Regions from separate parts of the Bradyrhizobium sp. HKCCYLS3070 genome, predicted to be linked through region 1. Evidence: predicted binding sites of a transcription regulator. Region 1 holds the regulator's gene; each other region holds the start of a gene.
The links. Region 1 encodes LexA, which represses DNA repair genes until DNA is damaged. Its sites were predicted from a motif close to TGTTCNNNNTGTGTTCNG; they were not measured.
Positions count from the first base shown of each region.

Region 1 (6,573 bases):
GGGCGATCGGCGCGCCGGCCGAGCGGATCGTTTTCTTCGACGATCTCGCTGAAAACATCGACGGCGCGCGAACGAGCGGGCTGCAGGCGGTGCTGGTGCGCTCGACGGCCGACATCGCCGCGGCGCTGGAGGCGCTCGGGATCTGATCGCGTCGCGCAAGGGTGCGTCATGGCCAGCGGCGTGACGTTCTGAAAGGCTGCGCTCGCAATGACGGTGCCCACTCGTGCAAAATTGTTCTCGCGACACGATGTGCCCGAGCTTTGCTGCTCTCATTTCACCCTCCTCCAATCGGAGGGCGCAGGGAATGCCGGGCTGCAGGCCGCAACCCATGGCCCGCCTGCAGAAAAAAAGCAGGCGGCAGTCACCACAGGTCCAGCCGACATCCGGCATTCCCTGCGCGATGGTCTTCACGCTTATACGCGATCTCCCCGGTGCCCGGCTTGTTGGCCACCGTCGCCGACGGGATCATCAGCACCCTTCGGCTTGGCATCAGCTTCGGGATGCCAGGACCACGCGACTTCACGTCCGCGCCATGCCGTTCGTCCGCGCGCCATCAGGGCACGCTGCGACACGTCGCGGCCACCGCATCCCGCGCTCCACGTCCGTGACGATCGCGAAGCGCCCCTCCTGTCGAGCACGGGACCAAATCAGCATAGCAGCTTTTTCCGAAAAAGCGAATCCTAAATGCGACCGCCGGCAACGGCGCCATCCGGCCCGTCTCCCGCCACATCCGCTGGCCGCAGACGAGCCGGCGCCTAAGCGCATCGGCATCGGCGGCGAGATCGTCAAGATCGCGCCGTGCTCGATGACCATCGTCGGCACGCTCGCCGATTGGTCGCAATGGACCGGCGTGACCTTCGACAGCTCGGGCGAGATCGAGGTCCCCGGTGCTCTCGTGCCCGTGCTCGCGTCGGTCGAGCACGACCGTGCCGCCTATGTCGAGCCGAATGTCTGGATTCGGCATCCGCTCTGACGCGGTGCAGGTCGTCCGCGCGACGATCAACGCGCCGGCACGACGCGCTCGTTGAGAAATCCGATCACCACGTCGAACGCCTGCCGTCGATTCCGCTCCATCAGGATCATGTGCGTGCCCTGCCCGATCTCGACCAGGCGCTTGTATGGCGCGCTCACGAGGCGAACGAACAGGTCGTGCGCCATCCCGAAGCGGACATCCACATCCCATTCCGTCGCGAGCACGAGAACCGGGCAGTCGATCGTGCTGGGATCGTAGATCGGCTGGTCCACGGTCCAATGCTCGTCCATGTGGCGCGTGCAGATCGAGGGCGTCGCGGCAACGCATATGACGATCGCCTATGACCGGCGCGGATTTGGTGAGACGGTCGCCTATGAGGAAGCTCATTCTCCGGTCGAGGACCTGCTCGCCGTCGTCGACGCGCTCGCGCCGGCGCGGCCGGCGACGCTGATTGCCTGCTCGCAAGGAGGCCGCATCGCGCTCGACTTCGCGCTTCGCCATCCGTCACGTATGGCATCGCTGGTGCTGATCGCACCTTCGATCAGCGGCGCGCCGGAGCCGATCTATCCACCGGAGATCAAGGCGCTAACGGCGTCGTTGGCCGCTGCCGAGGCCGCACAGGATTGGGATCGGGTCAGCGCTATCAAGGCGCATCTGTGGGTCGACGGTCCCTTGCAGCGCGAGGGACGCATCTCCGGCGAGCCGCGCGAGACGTTCCTGAAGAAGAACGCCGCCGCACTCCGCGCGCCGCCAACCGGCGCGACTCTCGATGTGGCACCAGCCTTCCCACGCCTCGCGGAGATCGTCGCGCCATCGCTCGTCATCCGGGGGGACTTGGACTTTCCTCACATCCAGCAGCGAAGCAGGCTGCTCGCCGCAACAATGCCGAACGGGTCAGGACATGAGCTGGCCGGAACGGCGCACCTGCCGAGCCTGGAACGTCCGCAGGAGGTCATGCGGTTGATTGCGGACTTTCTCGCGCGATCGTGAGGCAGCGGCCCGGAAACGGCCCACAGCAGACGGTCAGAACGCAGGGAGCGGCCTAGGCCCTTGGCCGCGCCGTGCGCGTTCGGTTAGAAGGCGATTCATTCGATCTGCCGTCTCCGTCCGAAGGAACTCTCATGGCCCTGATGCCGGTGTCTGATGCGTTGTCCGCCGTGCTCGCCGGCGCCGAACCGCTGGCCGAGGAGCAGGTCGGGCTGGACGAAGCGTTTCACCGCATCCTGGCGCGGGACCTCGCGGCGCTGCGGACGCAGCCGCCCGAGGCAATGTCGGCGATGGACGGCTATGCCGTGCGCGCCGTGGACGCCGCCCAGGCCAAGGCGCGGCTGAAGGTCATCGGCGAGGTCGCGGCGGGGCGGCCGTTCGATCGCGTGGTTGGACCCGGCGAGGCGGCGCGGATCTTCACCGGTGGCGTTGTCCCGGAGGGCGCGGACGCGGTGGTGATCCAGGAGGACACGATCGCCGAAGATGGCCACGTCGTGATCACCGAGGCCGCGATCAAGGGCCGGCATATCCGGCCGGCGGGCGTCGACTTTCACCAGGGCATGGTGCTGCTGAAGTCCGGGCGCCGGCTCAGCGACCGCGACCTGTCGCTGGCGGCCAGCATGAATCATCCGGCGCTGCCGGTGCGGCGCCGGCCGAAGGTGGCGCTGCTCGCCACCGGCGACGAGCTGGTGATGCCGGGCTCGACGCCCGGCCCGGGCCAGATCGTCTATTCCAACGGCTACGCCTTGCGGGCGCTGGTGCGCAACGAGGGCGGGACCCCGATCGATCTCGGCATCGCCGCGGATACGATGGAGGCGACGATCGCCGGCATCCGCCGGGCCCGCGAGGCCAAGGCCGACATCTTGATCACGACCGGCGGCGCCTCGGTCGGCGATCACGACCTGGTCAAGCAGGCGCTCGAAGCCGAGGGCGTCGAGATGGCGTTCTGGAAGATCGCGATGCGGCCGGGCAAGCCGATGATGCACGGACGGCTCGGCGACATCAGGGTGATCGGACTGCCCGGCAATCCGGTGTCGTCCTATGTCTGCGCCATCCTGTTCCTGGTGCCGCTGATTCGGCGGCTGCTCGGCCGCGACGAGGCCGTGATGCCGCGCGAGACCGCCCTGCTCGGCCGCGAGCTCGGGCCGAACGATTCGCGCGAGGACTATCTGCGGGCGCGGCTCGAAGAGCGCGCCGACGGCACGCTGGTCGCCACCCCGGTGAGCCAGCAGGATTCGTCGCTGCTCGGCAATCTCGCGCTCTCGCAGGCGGTGGTGATCCGGCCGGCGTTTGCGCCGAAGGCGCCTGCGGGCAGCCCGTGCGAGATCCTGCGCCTGCCGAACTGAGCCGCTTCCCCGGTAAAGCCCGGTCTGTTCATCATATTTTTAGGATTGCGGAACACACATCGAACATATAGTGTCCGTTCATGATTTGTTTTTAGTATGTTGCGGGCGACGCGATGACGGTCCGACTCCAGGGCGCTCTCAGCCGGTTTGTGCGCGAGGCGCAGCTCCTGGACTCGGACGACAACAAACCGGGGACCAGGTCGAGATGCTGACGCGCAAACAGTACGAACTTCTGCGGTTCATCAACGAGCGGCTCAAGGAAGCCGGCGTGCCGCCGTCCTTCGACGAGATGAAGGATGCGCTCGATCTGCGCTCGAAGTCCGGCATTCATCGCCTGATCACGGCGCTCGAGGAGCGCGGCTTCATCCGCCGGCTGCCCAACCGCGCCCGCGCGATCGAGGTGATCAAGCTGCCCGAGCTGTCACAGGCCGCCAACAACCGCCGCGGCTTCACCCCATCGGTGATCGAGGGCAATCTCGGCAAGGTGCGCACCAGCACTCCCGCGCTGGACGATGGCGAGCGCCCCGTCGCAGTGCCGGTGATGGGCCGCATCGCCGCCGGTACCCCGATCGAGGCGCTGCAGACCCGCAGCCACACCATCAGCGTGCCTGCCGACATGCTCGGTAACGGCGATCACTACGCGCTCGAGGTACGCGGCGACTCCATGGTCGATGCCGGCATCCTCGACGGCGACATGGCGCTGATCCAGCGCAACGAGACCGCCGACACCGGCGACATCGTGGTGGCGCTGATCGACGATGAGGAAGCGACGTTGAAGCGCTTCCGCCGCCGCGGCGCATCGATCGCGCTGGAGCCAGCCAACACCGCCTACGAGGTACGCATCCTGCCGCCGAACCGGGTGAAGATCCAAGGCAAGCTGGTCGGGCTGTACCGCAAGTACTGATCGCGAATGGGATCGGTCGATCGGCGGCGGGCGCACGCGCTTTCGCCGCCGAGCTGGAGGCTGCCCAGCAAAATACGTCACGCGCGAATGCACCTCATGATGTGCAGCGCGGCATGCTCAAACGCTTGTGATCGGCCGCGGGCACACGCGATGCAGATCAGCGCAGAATTGCCGCGAAGCGCGCGCTAACATCACCATCGATGTCCACTCTGATAGAGGCCTGCGCCTGTCCGGGGGGAGCGTGGGTCGGCTATCTCTCAACGAGGAGCGATCCGATGTGTGACTACAGCCTCCATGCGGTTGCGTCCCGTCCCGCCAAGGTCGGCGAGACGTTGATCTCGATGACCTTCCGTGGCACCGCCACCCGCGGCTTCGCGCTGGAGAGCGAGCCGACCGTCGCAGTCTGCATGCTGCCCGGCACCGAGTTGGCCTTCGCCGAGGACGTCCGCTACGACAGCCGCTGGCTCTGGACCCGGACGATCCGCGAGCGCGTCGCAAAGTTCAACAGCATCGAGACTCACATTCCCGATCGCCATCACGACGCGATCGAATTCGCCGATGGCCGCCACGTGCTGGTGACCCAGCTCTGCGAGGGCCAGCGCGTCACCGTGCTGCAATTGCCGGTCAGCAAGCAGCCGGCGGAGCGACGCCCGGACATCGCCGAGGACGTGCCGCCTTCGCAGGCCACACCGATTCGCCGCATCAGCATCACCTGAGGGGTCTCCGCATCGGCATTTCTCTCGGTCGTGAGCGAGCTTTCGACCGTGGGAGATTTGGGTTCTGCAAGCGCAAAGTCCTCTCGGGCGAACCTCACGCCCCGGCATCGCATCGGATAGGAACGACATCCCTCGGCCGGCATGATGTGCCGGGGGAGCCTGCCGCCGTGGTCAACAAGATCGATTGGAACAAGGCCGCCGGGATCACCGAGCCCGGCTGCAATATGCTTGTGTTCGGATGGCTGACAGCCACGGCTGACGACATCGCCATCTGGCAACGCTATCCGCGCGCTGCGTTCACGCTGGCCGAAAGCCCCTCGCTGTTCGATGGACTTGGCAACATGGACCTGGCGACACCGAGTATCATCTCGGCACGTTCGAGCTGCCCGGCACTCAGTCTTCTTCGCCCTGCTCCGTCTCCGGCGGCGTCGCGTCCTGAGGCCGCACGGCCGGCGCGCGCGGCGTCAGCGTCGTGTCGAACTCGCCGGCCTCGGCGGGCGCCGGCCACCATGGGCGGTCAGTGCCGCCGGCGCGCGCCGGCGTGACGGCGAAGCTCCTGCCCCGCTGCACCAGCATCAAGGCGCCCTGCTGCCGCAACCGCTCGCGATCGATGACGGCCGCCGCGCAGGATGACGGCGCGGCGCGCGCGGTGACGATGAGCGCGGCACGGGCGCAATCATCGGCGAGCGCCTCGGCGCGCAGGGTCAGGGCGGCGAATCGGCCGTCGGCCATTGCGACCACGCAGCCCGCCTCGTCGCAGGAGACGCCATCGGTGAGCGATGAATCCGCCGGCAGCCGGGCATCGGCGTCGGCCGCGAGCCACTCCTTGGTGGCGAACACATCCTTGCCGATGCGCATCGCATGCAGACGCCCGTCACGGCCGCGCACCGCCACCGCGCGCCCATCGCCGGCGATCAGCACGTCGGGCAGCGGCGTCGCGGCGGCCCACGCGGTGGCCACCACGAGCCCCACGACGCCCGACCAGCGCAACGGTGTGCGCAGCAGGCCGATCAGGATGACCCCGAGGCTGGCCAGGATCAGTGGACCGATGCCGAAGGCCGGGATGCGCCCGACCGCGCCGGGCAGCGCCGCCACCCAGCGCGTCACCGCGATCATCCAGTCGATGCCGAGGCCCATCAGCGTCCACCAGGGACCGTCGAGCCCGAACGGCGCCGCCACGAGGCCCATCAGGCCGGCCGGCATCACCAGCGCCGAGACGACCGGCATCGCTGCGAGATTGGCGAGCACGCCATACGGCGTGACGCGATGGAAATGGAAGGCGGCATAGGGCGTGGTCGCGAGCCCCGCGATCAGCGAGGCCAGCAACAGCATCGCAAGCTCCCGGCCGCCCCACAGCGCGATGCGCTGGGTGGTCGAGCTGTCCGGCGTCGCGAACAGTCTGGGCAGGCCGAACTGCACCAGCGCGACCAGGCCGAGCGTTGCCGCGAACGACATCTGGAAGCTCGGATGCACGAGCGCTTCCGGGGCCGCCACCAGTACGATCATCGCTGCGACCGCGAGCGTGCGGAAGGTGACGGCGCGGCGGTCGACCATGACCGCGATCAGCACGACCGCCGTCATGAAGAACGACCTTTGGGTCGCGACCTCCGCGCCTGAGAGCAACAGATAGAACGCCGCCGCGACCAG
Region 1 is NZ_JBNPTI010000001.1:1,685,628-1,692,200, forward strand. Features, by position in the region: gene ACQR03_RS07825 (HAD family hydrolase) at 1-146, shown strand, start outside; gene ACQR03_RS07830 (hypothetical protein) at 329-973, shown strand; gene ACQR03_RS07835 (hypothetical protein) at 1,000-1,263, opposite strand; gene ACQR03_RS07840 (alpha/beta fold hydrolase) at 1,262-1,963, shown strand; gene ACQR03_RS07845 (molybdopterin molybdotransferase MoeA) at 2,095-3,306, shown strand; gene lexA (transcriptional repressor LexA) at 3,512-4,210, shown strand; gene ACQR03_RS07855 (hypothetical protein) at 4,486-4,926, shown strand; gene ACQR03_RS07860 (ComEC/Rec2 family competence protein) at 5,320-6,573, opposite strand, start outside.

Region 2 (6,573 bases), on a different contig from region 1:
CTGGAACTTTCCATCCTCGCCGTCGTGCTCCTTGGCGTCGGCCGGCGGGTCTTTCTTCTGGGTGATGTTGGGCCAGGACTTGGCATATTCGGCGTTCACGCCCAGCCACTTCTCCAGCCCCGGCTCGGTATCCGGCTTGATCGCGTCGGCCGGGCATTCCGGCTCGCACACGCCGCAATCGATGCATTCGTCCGGATGAATGACCAGCATGTTGTCGCCCTCGTAGAAGCAGTCTACCGGGCAGACCTCGACGCAATCGGTGTATTTGCACTTGATACAGTTTTCGGTGACGACGTAAGTCATCCAAGGCTCCGGAACGGATCGACAATTCGGCTGGCTTGGACTAGCGCAGGACGTGGTGTGCCGCAAGTGAAGCGGGGCGAAGAACTGAACCGGACATTGCTCTGGCGCAATCGATCAGGATCGTCCGCCATCCAGATCATCGTACAGTCCGCGCACCGAGGCAGCATCGCCGCGACGCTCGGCAAAGCCGGTCACCTTGAGAACGCGCACGCTGCGATCGAGCGCGATGGTCAGCACATCACCGGTCTTCACCCCATGGCCCGGCGAGGTCTCGCGCACACCATTGACCCGGACGTGCCCCGACGACACCAGCGCCGCGGCGCTGGTGCGCGCCTTCACCAGCCGCGCATGCCACAGCCATTTGTCGAGGCGCTGGCGCTCTGACGGGGTGTCGGACGTCGGCGTTGTCCTTCCAACCAATCTTGCCAACCGATCTTGCCGCTCAGTCCTTGCGGTTGTTCCCCGCGAGTTGCTCCTTGAGCGCGGCGAGCTTGGCGAACGGCGAATTGGGATCGACCGGACGGTCGCGATCCCGGCCGCCGCCGCTGCTCGATGCGTAGGGCCGCAGCGCCGGGCCGCTGTCGCGCTTGTCGCGCCCCCCCTTGCCGAAGTCGCGGCCGCCGCGCCCCTCGCGGTCACCGCCGAACTTGCCACCCTTGTTGCGATCACGGTTCTGGTCGCGCCCCTTGGCATCATGATCGCGGCGCGGCCCGCGATCCTCGCGCGCCGGAGCCGATGCGCCCTCGGCTGGTGGAGCCGCACCAGCCTCCGGCGGGCCCTTGCGGAAGTCCTTGCCGAACTCCTTCATCCGGTCGCGCCGGCCATGGCCGCGGTGATGGCGCTCACGCGCCTCGCCGCCCTCGGCCGGAGCGGTCCCGGCCGGTGCCTGACCGCCGCCGGCAGCCTGCCCGCGCTCATGCTGCGGACGGTTGGGCCGGCCGCGATGATGATGGTCGTGGCGCGGCCGGCGCTCCTCCGAGCGCCCGCCCGGCCGCCAGACCTCGACCAGGACGGGCTCGGCAGCAGGCGCGGCCTCGGCGGGAGAAGCCTCGGTAGCGGTCGATCCAGCAGCAGTTTCCGCCGCGGCAGCTTCAGCCGAAGCGTCGCCGATGCTCGTTGCCTCGTTCGCGACGGCCTCGGCGGCTTCGGGCTGCGGCGCATCCGCAGCGACGGCGGTTTCCGCCTCGGCGACGCCGCTTTCGGCGGCCGTCTCGGCCCCGGACGCCTCGTCCGCCACATCCGGCGTGACGAAATCGACGGTTGGCAGCGATGCCAGGGCCGACACCGACGCGGTTTCCGCCTGCTCCTCACCAACCACCGCGGGCACGGCGACGGCCTGCTCGGTCACCGGAGCGACGGCGGCCTCCGCGACGGTGGGAACCTGCTCGTCGGCCGGCTCGCCGGCGACAACTGCGAGGTCCCCGCCCGGCACGGCCTGCGCATCTGCCGGCTCAGCCGGAGCGGCTTCCGCAGCGGCAGCCTCCGCGACGGCAGCAGCCTCGACGGGCTTCTCAATCGGCTTGGGCGGCAGCGGCGGGCGCTTCTCCATGCGATAGCCGAGCGCGCGCAGGATCGAGGCGAAGTCCTCGCCGGCCGAGCCGGTGAGCGAGGTCATCGCCTGCGTCACCACGAAGCCACGGCCGTCGAAGGCGCCGGCCGGCTTTTCGCCCGGTGCATTGTCGCGCCAGGCCAGGGCGGGACGAATCAGGTCGGCCAGCCGCTCCAGGATGTCGACGCGCACGGCGCGCTCGCCCGCCTGCTTGTAGCCGAGCACGCGATAGGCATCGCGCGGCAGCGCCTTGTCGACCGGGAACGAGGTCCGGCCCGAGCTCGCCAGATGCTGCGCGCCGGTCAGGGCGGACATGTCGACATTGCCCTGCTTCTCGGCCCACAGCAGCGCAGCGAGCGCGCGCGCGGCGGGCTTGAGCAGCGCCGGGACGTAGATGTGGTAGGCACCGAAGCGGACGCCGTACTTGCGCAAGGTGGCGCGCGACGGCTGGTCCAGATCCTTCATCTCGGCGGCGATCTTGGCGCGCTCGATGACGCCGAGCGCCTCCACCAGCTGGAACGCGATGCCGCGGCCGATGCCGGTGATGTCCTCGGCCTTGGACAACTCGAACAGCGGGCCGAGCAGCTTCTCGATATGCGTCTTCAGCCACAGATCGAGCCGCGCCTGGACCTTGTCGCGCGCAGCACCGGTCAGCCGCTCGTCGGCGATGATGCGCAGGCGCGGATGCAGCGCGTCGTCGGCCGCGACCAGCTTGGCGACCGCGTCGCCGGTCCAGCGCACCGTGCCGTCGGCGGTGAGCACGATGTGCTCGTCGGGCGCGCTGGACAGCTTCTCGGCGCGCGCCTCGATCTCGCCGGCCAGCGCCTTCTGGGCAGCAGCCTGCAAGGCCTTGGCCTCCGAGCCGGCTTCGGCGGCGTCGGGCGCGAAGGTGAATCCATCCAGGCGGCCGATCGCGTGCCCTTCAACGATCACTTCGCCGGTCTTGCCGATTTCCGTATTCAAAACACTGTTCTCCCGCAGGCGCCGCATCAATACACTGGTACGACGATCAACGAAACGCTCCGTGAGCCGTTCATGAAGGGCGTCTGACAATTTATTTTCGAGTTCGCGGGTAATCCCCTGCCAATAATCAGGGTCGCGCAGCCAGTCGGGCCGGTTGGCCACGAAGGTCCAGGTACGGATCTGTGCAATCCGCCCCGACAGCGTATCGATGTCGCCATCGACGCGGTCGGCCTGATCGACCTGGGCCGCGTACCAGGCGTCCGGAATACGCCCCTTCTGCATCAGGAAGCCGAACACGGTGGTCACCAGCTCCGCATGGGCGGCCGGCGACAGCCTGCGATAGTCGGGAATCTGGCAGGTTTCCCACAGACGCTCGACCGCGGCCGCGCCGTGAGCGATGTCGCGCACCTCGGCATCGCGCGCGGCGTGATCGAGCACGCGCAGGTCCTCCGCAATCGGCGCGCGCGTCAGCGCCTCATGCGCCGGCGCGACCGCCAGCGAGACCTGAAGCGCGCTCAAGGACGCGAAATCAAGCCGGGAGTTGCGCCATTGCAGCACCTTCACGGTATCGAAGGCATGGTTCTGGAGCGCATTGACCAGCTCGGGCTCGAATGGCGCACAACGTCCGGTGGTGCCGAACGTGCCATTGCGCGTCGCGCGTCCGGCACGGCCGGCGATCTGGGCAAATTCCGACGGCGTGAGCCGGCGGAACTGATAGCCGTCATATTTGCGGTCGGACGCGAAGGCGACGTGATCGACGTCGAGGTTGAGCCCCATGCCGACCGCATCGGTGGCGACGAGATAGTCGACGTCACCGTTCTGGAACATCGCCACCTGCGCGTTGCGGGTTCGCGGCGACAGCGATCCCAGCACGACAGCGGCGCCGCCATGCTGGCGGCGGATCAGCTCGGCGATGGCGTAGACCTCGTCGGCCGAGAACGCCACGATGGCGGTCCGGCGCGGCTGTCGCGTGATCTTGCGATCACCGGCGAATTCGAGTTGCGACAATCGTGGCCGCGTCACCATCGACGCGCCCGGCAGCAGACGCTCGATGATGGGACGCATCGTCGCAGCACCCAGCAGCAGCGTCTCGTCGCGACCGCGGCGATTGAGGATGCGGTCGGTGAAGACGTGGCCGCGCTCGAGATCGGACGCGATCTGGATCTCGTCGACGGCCAGGAACGACACGTCGAGATCCCTGGGCATCGCTTCGACGGTCGACACCCAGTAGCGCGGATTTTTCGGCTTGATCTTCTCCTCGCCGGTGATCAGCGCGACGGCCTCGCTGCCGACGCGATCGGCGATCTTGTTGTAGACCTCACGCGCGAGCAGCCGCAGCGGCAGTCCGATGATGCCGGAGGAATGCGCGAGCATGCGCTCGATCGCCAGATGCGTCTTGCCGGTGTTGGTGGGGCCGAGCACGGCGGTGACGCCGCTTCCGGGAGCGCGGTCGGACGTGCGCTCGAAAGGCGAGGCAGCCGAAGAGGACGAAAAAGCCATTCGTTAAATGTGGGTCTCGAAGCCGGCGTTGGAAGCGCGCCGTTCACGCGCGACGGATGCGGAATAATCGTGTGTCTGGAGAGGCTGCGATGCTGACCCCTGTCTCACATTGTGACGCATATAGTGACGCAGCTTAAGCTTCGGAACGCCTTGAGAACGAATCGCGAAGGAATCGCTGACTCCGTCGGCTTTCCGGCTTCGTTCACCGCAACATCTCGCGCTCTGCCATCAAGCCAGCACTAGATCAAGTTTTCGCGGGCTCCACAAGCAACGCTTTCGCGATGGAACTGGCGCGCGTTCAGCGCATCCCGAGTCGAATCAGAATCAGGGAAGAGTCAAACGGATTCACGCGCAGCAGACAGTATCGATAGGGGGTCCCGACAAATCGGAGCTCATGAGCCCGTCAGTCCGGAGATCATGCAGCGCGAACCCCGAATCTCCATCGGATTCAAGCGACAGCGGACGGCATGCCGTCAGGCCTTCACGCCACGGCCGCTGACGGGGCTGCGCCGCAACGACGAGATTCCGATGTGGAGGAGCAGCGAAACGACGCACTACTGGGTCTTGGCGACGTGCGGCGCCGCCTGGGTGATGAACGACGTCGCTTCCAGCATCGCGGTCCCCAGCGGGGTCGGGATCACCATCTTGAACGGCACCAGCACACGGGTGCCGGCGATCGGCACGAAGAAGATCTCCATGTTGCGGGCCTGAGCCAGATATTTGATGACCGGCCGGTCCGGGATGTAGCCCGCGACTGGCGTGAAGTAGATCGCGCAGACCAGGGCCGGGCCACGATAACCCTTGTCTGCCTTGACGTTCTCCATGCGCTTGTAGTCGAGCTTGAGCTCGTAGCGCATGCGGCCGTCGAACACGGGCGCAGCGCCGCGGCACGAGTCCGGCGACAGCAGCTCGCCGTTGCCCGGCACGCGCACCAGAGAGGCCGTCATCGGATCGAGCACGCCACGCTTGTGGGCATCCGTCACCGGAATGCGGTCGGGATCGACCGGAGGCGCCGGCTCGATGGCGAAGTCCTTCACAGTACCGTTCTGCAGATTGATGCGGATCTGCTCGGATTTCTTTCCCGTCGTGGTCGAGGCCTGGTAGCTCTGGCCGACCAGGGCGCCGTTGACGACGCGCCCCTGCACCGAGCCGGTGCCTGATCCTTGCGAGAAGCTCTTGAGCAGGCCGGCGGTGCCGCCCTGAGCCGCGGCACCATACTGATCATCCCCGATCTCGACCGCCCAGGTACCCTTGCCGACGGGGATGCCAGCCAGGGAAGCCTCGTATTGAGCGTCCAACCGAGCCTGCGCCTGGGCGTTTTGCGCCAGCAACAACAGGCAGAGCGCTGCCCCGGCCGCGGCCAGGCGACAGCAGAGAAATGAGGGAACCGAGATGATGGTCACGTGACGAATGATCCTACCGATCCGCCTGCCTGAGCGCCGGACCGATCCGACGCGCCATCCTTGCTACTTAAGCCAAAAACGCCTTCAAACAACGCGAACCGTCCGACAATGGCGGTTTGTCCAGCGCTTTGCAGCTGAACAGCACTCAGACCGTCATCCGCAGCTCTGCCGGAACCGAGCCGCGAACCTCCGACCGCGCCAGCATGCCGCCATTCCGGCATTTCGGACTGTTCGCGGGATATCCATCCATCACGTCCGAATGCGCCCTTTATATGGTCTAAACTATCGGCTATACTATTGATTATACGCCTGCTTTTCTGCTGGTTGGCGATTTCGGCCCGACCAGGAGGATGCACGGGTCGCGCCCTTCGGGTTCGCCGGCCCGGCTCCCTCTATTCGCTGCGGCCTTCAAAACCTTGACGAAAAGCCGCATCCCCCCTATACGACCGCATCTCCCAGAGACGAGCTGGACGAGTTTTGGACCCCCGCGGCCCGCCGACACAGGCGGACGAAGGGTGCGGGGATGAGAGAGGATTTATTGCCATGTCGCGGCGCTGTGAACTGACGGCCAAGGGTCCCCAGGTTGGCCACAAGGTCAGCCACTCCAACATCAAGACCAAGCGGCGCTTCCTGCCGAACCTGTGCAACGTGACCTTCATCTCGGATGCACTCGGCCGCAACGTGCGCCTGCGCGTCTCCACCAACGCGCTCAAGAGCGTCGACCACAATGGCGGCCTCGATGCCTATCTGCTCAAGGCCAACGCCGCGACCCTGTCGCCGCGCGCGCTGGAGCTGAAGCGCGCCATCGAGAAGAAGGCGGCGGACGCTGCCCCGGTCGCCAAGGCGAGCTGAGAG
Region 2 is NZ_JBNPTI010000020.1:24,603-31,175, forward strand. Features, by position in the region: gene fdxA (ferredoxin FdxA) at 1-303, opposite strand, end outside; gene ACQR03_RS31925 (RNA-binding S4 domain-containing protein) at 418-723, opposite strand; gene ACQR03_RS31930 (helicase-related protein) at 746-4,315, opposite strand; gene ACQR03_RS31935 (DUF3108 domain-containing protein) at 4,870-5,646, opposite strand; gene rpmB (50S ribosomal protein L28) at 6,262-6,570, shown strand.
Region 2: ACQR03_RS31930 (helicase-related protein) is a predicted target of LexA. The motif match lies at 4,457-4,474, and genes of this name have one in related genera.

Region 3 (6,573 bases), 170 kb from region 1:
GGGGTGCCGCAGCGGCCGAGCCGGAAGCCCACGCCATGGACCGTCTCGATCGCGTCCTCGCAATGCGCGGCTGCGAGCTTCGCTCTGATGTTGCGGATGTGGCTGTCGATCGTTCGGTCGGAGACCTGAATGTTGAGCTGATAGGCGGCGGCCATGATCTGCTCGCGGCTGAACACGACCGCAGGACGCGTCATCAGCGTGCGCAGGATGCTGAACTCCAGCGCGGTGAGCGTCAGCGGCATGTCATCGAAACGGGCCAGGTGCTGCTGCGGGTCGAGCCGGAGCCGGCCATGGACGAGCTTCTCCGGCTCGGCCGAGCGATCACCTCCGCCGTTCGCGACCCGGCGGAGAATGACGTTGACGCGGGCAACCAGCTCGCGCGGACTGAACGGCTTTGTCACGTAGTCGTCGCCGCCGATCTCGAGCCCGAGAATGCGGTCGATCTCCTCGTCGCGGGCCGACAGGAACAGGATCGGCACTTGCGAGGTCCGGCGAATGCGCCGGCAGACCTCGAGGCCGTCGAACTCCGGCATGCCGACGTCGAGCACGATCAGGTCCGGACGGTCTTCGGTGACCCTGGTCAGCGCAGCGCGGCCGTCGGCGGCTTCCCTCACCGCCATGCCGGCCTTGCTCAAGGCCACGCGCAGGACTTCGCGGATATGCGGGTCATCGTCGACGATGAGGATTCGGGGAGACACGAGCTCTACTCCGCGGCGAGGCATCAGCTTGGTTTCTGCGACACAGGATGTGTATCGAGATAGCGCTGCAGGCGCCAGCCGCGAAAACTCCAGGATCGCCAGGACGCCATGCTGCTTTCCTGTTGCTCAAGGAGCCGATCACGGTCGCTGGCCAGCCCTCGGTCCGTCGGTCGCAACAGCATCGCCCGCTCGATGGCCGGCAGTGCCTCGGGTCCGAGCCAGACGAGATAGGAGCCGTCGATGAGAGGGCCGCTCTGTCCCGCCTCACGACTATGGGAGACATTGAAGTCTGCGATCGGCCGGTCGAAATTGATCAGCGCACAGCCGTAGATGGTCGCCGAGAGCACCAGCAGGTTCATACGGATGAGCCATGCGTTGGACTTGTCGAGAGCGATCCTGAGCACGATGAGGATCAGGCCGATCGCGACCAGGATCATCCATATCAGGGCCGCGATTCGCCAATAGGTCAGAGCATAAGTCTCGATATACATGTGAAGCCGTTGAATCGAGGACACGACCAGCATCACGTTCTGAGCCACCCAGAGATAGACCAGCGGCCGGACCAGTCGCGACTCGTTTGCCGTGGTCTCGGAGCGGACGGCGACGATGACGAAGGCAGCCGCGAGCAGCGCCGTGACGATCAAGGGGTAGGCGCCTCGGTGCGCATAGGTCGCATAGGTCATGCCGTCCGGAAGCGCAGCATGTCCCCACAGATATGCGCCGTCGAGCGCCGTCTGGAGGGCAAACAGGATGTTGAACAGGATCAGCGCCCGGATCACGGTTTCAGGGCCGAGCACGGTCGTCAGGATTGACGGCTGATCGGGCTCGCTTTCGATCGGCGGGCTCGAGGTCGTGGTCCGCTCGCGCCAGCGAAGGTTGACGAATGGCCAGACCATGGACAACGTCACGAGCCAGAAGATCGCGTGCCCCATCGTGAGTTGGGAGGCGACGCGCTCGGGACTGAGGACGGCGAACCACCGCTCAATGACCGGATTGGCTGCTGCGAACAGAGCCAAGAACACGCAGCCGAGTGCCAGCGGAATGCTCCAGACAACGAGAGTTCGCGTGATCATGTTCGCGCGCAGCGTCACGATCGCATCAGGTATCAGTCGAAACGGCCCGATCAGGAGCAACTGCCGCGCGGCGGTCAGCGGAAGCCGGAAGCCGCGCGCGGATCGGTTGGTCGCCAGCGTGATAGCCGACAGCGTCGTGAGCAGCAGGACAGGAAAAGAAAGCAGGTTCAGCTCCTCGATGGCGGGAGCCAGGCCGGCAACGAAGAGAACTGCAGCTCCGACCAGACGGTTTCGATCGGTCTTGGCAAGATTGGCGAGAATGCTCGCTGCGGCGAGCGCGGCGAAAAACAGCGGGAATGCCAGGCCGATCGGCCGGCCGTTGTAGAGCAGCGTGTCGGCGAGGCCGACGAGACCGGCAGTGATGGCGAATTTGAGCCACATCGAATCGGGCGCGACGGGCGCAGCCGTCGGCTCGGCGAGAGTCGTCATGGAAGAATCCTTGGTTTGGGTCATCGTTCGGGCCGGGAGGCACAAGCCGATGAGCCAAGCATGACGCCTGCCCATGCAGCAGCTCACGAGGGGATCTGCAGCATTTCAGGATTTGTTTGCAGATTTCGTGCAGACGCGATTCCACATCTGGCGCAGGGAAAACGTGATTGTTACGGCAATGGCCGTCTTTCCCCTCGGATGATCGGCTGCACACATGCTCGGACGTATCAGGACCGCGGTTCTCTGGATCCTTGCTCTGCTCTTCATTTTCGTCACGCTGAACAGCAACGAGCCCTATCTGGTTCGGCTGCGGGGCAGCGGCCACGCAGCCCTGCTCCTCATCGGGCTTGCCGTTCCGCTGCTGCTGATGCTCGGCGGTCGGTGGCGGCGGGGGCCCGCCGGACGCGCTCTGGTCGTAGCATGGTGCGTTCCGCTGATCATGCTGACGTCGACGCAGTTCATGTTTGCCTGGCGCAAGTACGAGACGTTCCGGACGCCCCCCGACGTGGCGCATCTGCTCGGCCGGCATTTCATCGTCGGTTACACGGCCGTCGATGACGCAGCCGCGTTGGCCCGGCAGGGGTTGATCGCGGGCGTCTATGTGACACACCACAACATCCGCGGCCGGACCGAGCCTCAGCTGCGCGCCGAGATGGCGCGATTGCAGGACGCGCGCCGGAGTGCCGGGCTGCCGCCTCTGCTGGTTGCGGCGGATCAGGAGGGAGGCGCCGTCGCACACCTGTCTCCGACCCTGCCGAACATGCCCGGCCTCGCAACGCTGGCCGATCTGCCGGCCTCGCGGCGCGCGCAGGATGCGTTCGCGATGGGGCGCGCCCAGGGTGAGGCTCTCGCGGCTGCCGGCATCACCTTCAATTTGGCTCCGGTCGTCGACCTTCGCCCGAGCTGGACACGCAACCGACTGGACTTTCACACCTTGATCGGCCGCCGCGCGATCTCCAACGATCCCGCGGTGGTTGGCGACATTGCGCTCGGTTACGTCCGTGGCCTGGAAGCAAGCGGTGTCCGCGCGGCCGTCAAGCATTTCCCTGGTCTGGGGCGCGTCGCAGCCGATACGCATCATTTCTCGGCACAGCTCGGCACGCCGGCAGATGTCTTGGAACGGTCGGATTGGCGGCCGTTCCGACAGGTGCTGCAGGGCTCGCACGCGGCAATGATGGTCGGTCACGTGACGGTCGATGCGATCGATCCAGAGCGGCCTGCCTCACATTCCAAAGCCGTGCTCGAGGGACTCATTCGCGGCCGCTGGAACTATCCGGGCGTGATCGTGACGGATGATATCGTGATGGGGGCGATCTACGGCCGCGATCTCTGCAAAGCTGTCGTGGAGGCTCTCAACGGCGGCGCCGATCTGTTGCTGGTGGCCTATGACGGCACCCAGTTCCACCGCGCGCTCGCCTGCGCCAAGGAGGCTCTGGCGGAAGGACGCATCGACCTCGATGCAATCAGCAGGAGCGATGAGCGACTGAAGCGCTGGGCGCCGACGGTTGGCAAATCACAGCCGTCGAATGTGTCTACGGTTATGCAACAGCCTGGAGGCGTGCATCAGAAGATCGTGGACTGAATGGCAGCGAGCCCTCAGCGCGGGCCATTGCCGGTCCAGTTGCGCCAAGCGACATTCGAGAGGCTTCGCAGGTCGGTCGCCAGCGGGCGTCGCGTCTGCTTGTCGTGCTGAGCGATGAGGTGCTCGGATTCGCGGATCTTGACCTGGAGTTCCGCAACCTGCCGCTTGGTCTGTTCAAGCGCCTTCGCATCGGCGCTCTCGCCCACCGTGAACCGCGCCGTCTCGATCTGTTTCAAGGTCGCGCGATTCTTTTTGAGCTGGGCGCGATGCCAGGCAACCTTGCTGTCACTGTCCGCAACCATGGTGGACTCCCGCGAAATGCCGCGGAGACTAAACGACCGATTTCTGATTCGCGACAGCTTCGGACCGGCATCGCCAACATTGGAATACCGATCTGCCGACCCATCGTCCTGGTGAGTCGAATATGCCGGTTCAATCCAACCCTGCGGCGCGTCTCATCTCATCAATCAGTTCGAACGCTTCAGCCTTCGTCATCTCCGCTCGCGTGGGATCGGATCGGCCAGCCTGCTCGCTGAGCGTTCTCAAGTAGGAAGCTTGGGTATCCGTCATCGGATCGGCTCCGGACACCCAGTCCTCGGGATCTTTCTGCAGCTGTTCGGCCATGGGGATCTCCCGTTGTTGCCCGGCTTCAACGGGAAAGCTTGCAAAGTGTTCCTATTTTGTTCTATTGCGCGATCCTACTCTTGCTCGGGTGCTTCATGCGCGATCTATGTGTGGTTCGAGCCGAAATCGACCGTATGCGTCTCCGGGTCGGGCGGCAGCGCCGTGAAATCGTGCAGCTACGGCGAGCTCGGGCCTCGACGGCGGCCGCCGAAGTGCTTTTGCACCACATGCTGGAGACGCTTGACCGGCTGCGGCAACAGCGAGAGCGGCTCAAGCTGGAGGAAGCGAGCCGACTGCCTCGCAAGCAGCGCGGCGCCCGGCGCGCATGAGACGCTGGCGGTAAGGCCGAGTGATCCGCCGCTCGTCCGTAGTCCGATGATCAGGCCTGGAACCGACATGGCCGACGATCACCTGAGCCGCAAAGGCCAACCTGCGCCGGGTCATGAGGACGTCCGCATCTTCAATTTGGCCGGTGAGGAGAAAGATTGGTCGGTAGTCCGGCTCCCTCGATCAGCATCGGGCGTGTGAGCTTCGGGCAATACGATGTCCGGCGGCGCGGCGGTAAGCTCTTCCGGTGTGGCCTCGCATGATTTGATCTCGAAATTGTTGTCGAGGATTTTCTCGCCATGCGTGCCGAGCGTGATGAGATCGGCCTGTTCCGCGGCCTCCCAGACCTCGCGCTCGGTGCGAAACGGGCGGGTCATCTGTTCGTCATTCTCAAACAATGCGTAGGGCACGAGCGCCTCCAGATTGCGATCCGCCGATGCAGCGATGCCGTGCCGCTCGACGCCGCCCATCCATTCAAGGCAGGGACGTCCAAACAAACGGCGCCATAGGCAGGCTGGTTCCACCCAGGCGAGCGCTGACTCGATCGACCAGTTGTGACGATCCGCCCGGCCTGCCAGGCGGAACATGGAGACCAGCGCGAGGTTGCCGGCGGTGTCGAATGGCCAGGAGAGTCCAATGGATATCAAGGGAAAGAAGATCGCGATCCTCGCAACCAACGGGTTCGAGCAATCCGAGCTCGAAGTGCCGCGCGATCGGCTCAAGCAGGCGGGCGCGACCGTCGAGATCATCTCGCTCGCGCCGGGCGAGATCAAGGGCTGGGATGAGAAGGACTGGGGACGGACCGTCAAGGTCGACAAGACGTTGGACCAGGCGTCTGCTTCGGACTACGACGCCGTCGTGCTGCCGGGCGGTCAGATCAATCCGGATCTGCTGCGGCTCGAGCCGAAGGCGCTGCGGTTCATCAAGGAGATCTTTGAAGCCAAGAAGATCGTTGCGGCGGTCTGTCATGCGCCGTGGCTCCTGATCGAGACCGGAATTGCCAAGGGGCGAAAGATGACGTCCTACAAATCGATCAAGACGGACGTTGCCAATGCCGGCGCGCATTGGCAGGACGCGGAGGTCGTGGTCGATCAGGGCGTGATCACTTCGCGCAATCCCGGAGATCTGGAAGCCTTCAGCGCCAAGATCATCGAAGAGGTCAAGGAAGGCCGCCATCTCAAGCGCAGCGCGGCTTGATGCTGAGATCGGAAGCCGGGAGAAAACCCGGCTACCTCAGTGGGACGGGCCCAGCGCCCGAGGGGTCGAACGCTGGGCCGCAGTCCACACGGAGTGCCTCCAGCGAGATGGGGGAACGCCGCCAGAGGCATGGAAATGACTCGCGGCGGGCCGGGTCGTTCCCAATTCCTAGCGCGGACCTTCGCCCGCGGGACTTCGACGATAGCCTCGCAACGTTCAGTGAGGAATCGGAACTTCGCTGCTCATCCCGGGTTTGCCGCTTTTGAACAGGCCGCGGAGAGCGTCGTGAGCGAGAAAGCAAAAATCCAGGACTACAGGGCTCCGGCCGGCGGATGGGGTTCGGTGCACGCGGTCGCCAGCATCCTGACGCAGGAGGAGGTGACCCTGCTTGGCAGCGAGATCCTGTTGAAACAGAACAAGCCAGGCGGCTTCATGTGCGTCAGCTGCTCCTGGGCCAAGCCGGCAAAGCCGCACCCGTTCGAATTCTGCGAGAATGGCGCCAAGGCGACCGCGTGGGAAATCACCGGCAAGACAGTCGGACCGGAGTTCTTTGCTCGGCACAGTCTGACAGAATTGCGATCCTGGTCGGATCATCAGCTCGAAGAGCAGGGGCGTCTTGCTCATCCGATGCGCTATGACGCTG
Region 3 is NZ_JBNPTI010000001.1:1,512,008-1,518,580, reverse strand. Features, by position in the region: gene ACQR03_RS07070 (response regulator transcription factor) at 1-698, opposite strand, end outside; gene ACQR03_RS07065 (DUF4153 domain-containing protein) at 722-2,200, opposite strand; gene ACQR03_RS07060 (glycoside hydrolase family 3 N-terminal domain-containing protein) at 2,415-3,782, shown strand; gene ACQR03_RS07055 (hypothetical protein) at 3,797-4,084, opposite strand; gene ACQR03_RS07050 (DUF3072 domain-containing protein) at 4,215-4,406, opposite strand; gene ACQR03_RS07045 (hypothetical protein) at 4,847-5,380, opposite strand; gene ACQR03_RS07040 (type 1 glutamine amidotransferase domain-containing protein) at 5,370-5,930, shown strand; gene ACQR03_RS07035 (FdhF/YdeP family oxidoreductase) at 6,216-6,573, shown strand, end outside.
Region 3: ACQR03_RS07050 (DUF3072 domain-containing protein) is a predicted target of LexA. The motif match lies at 4,453-4,470, and genes of this name have one in related genera.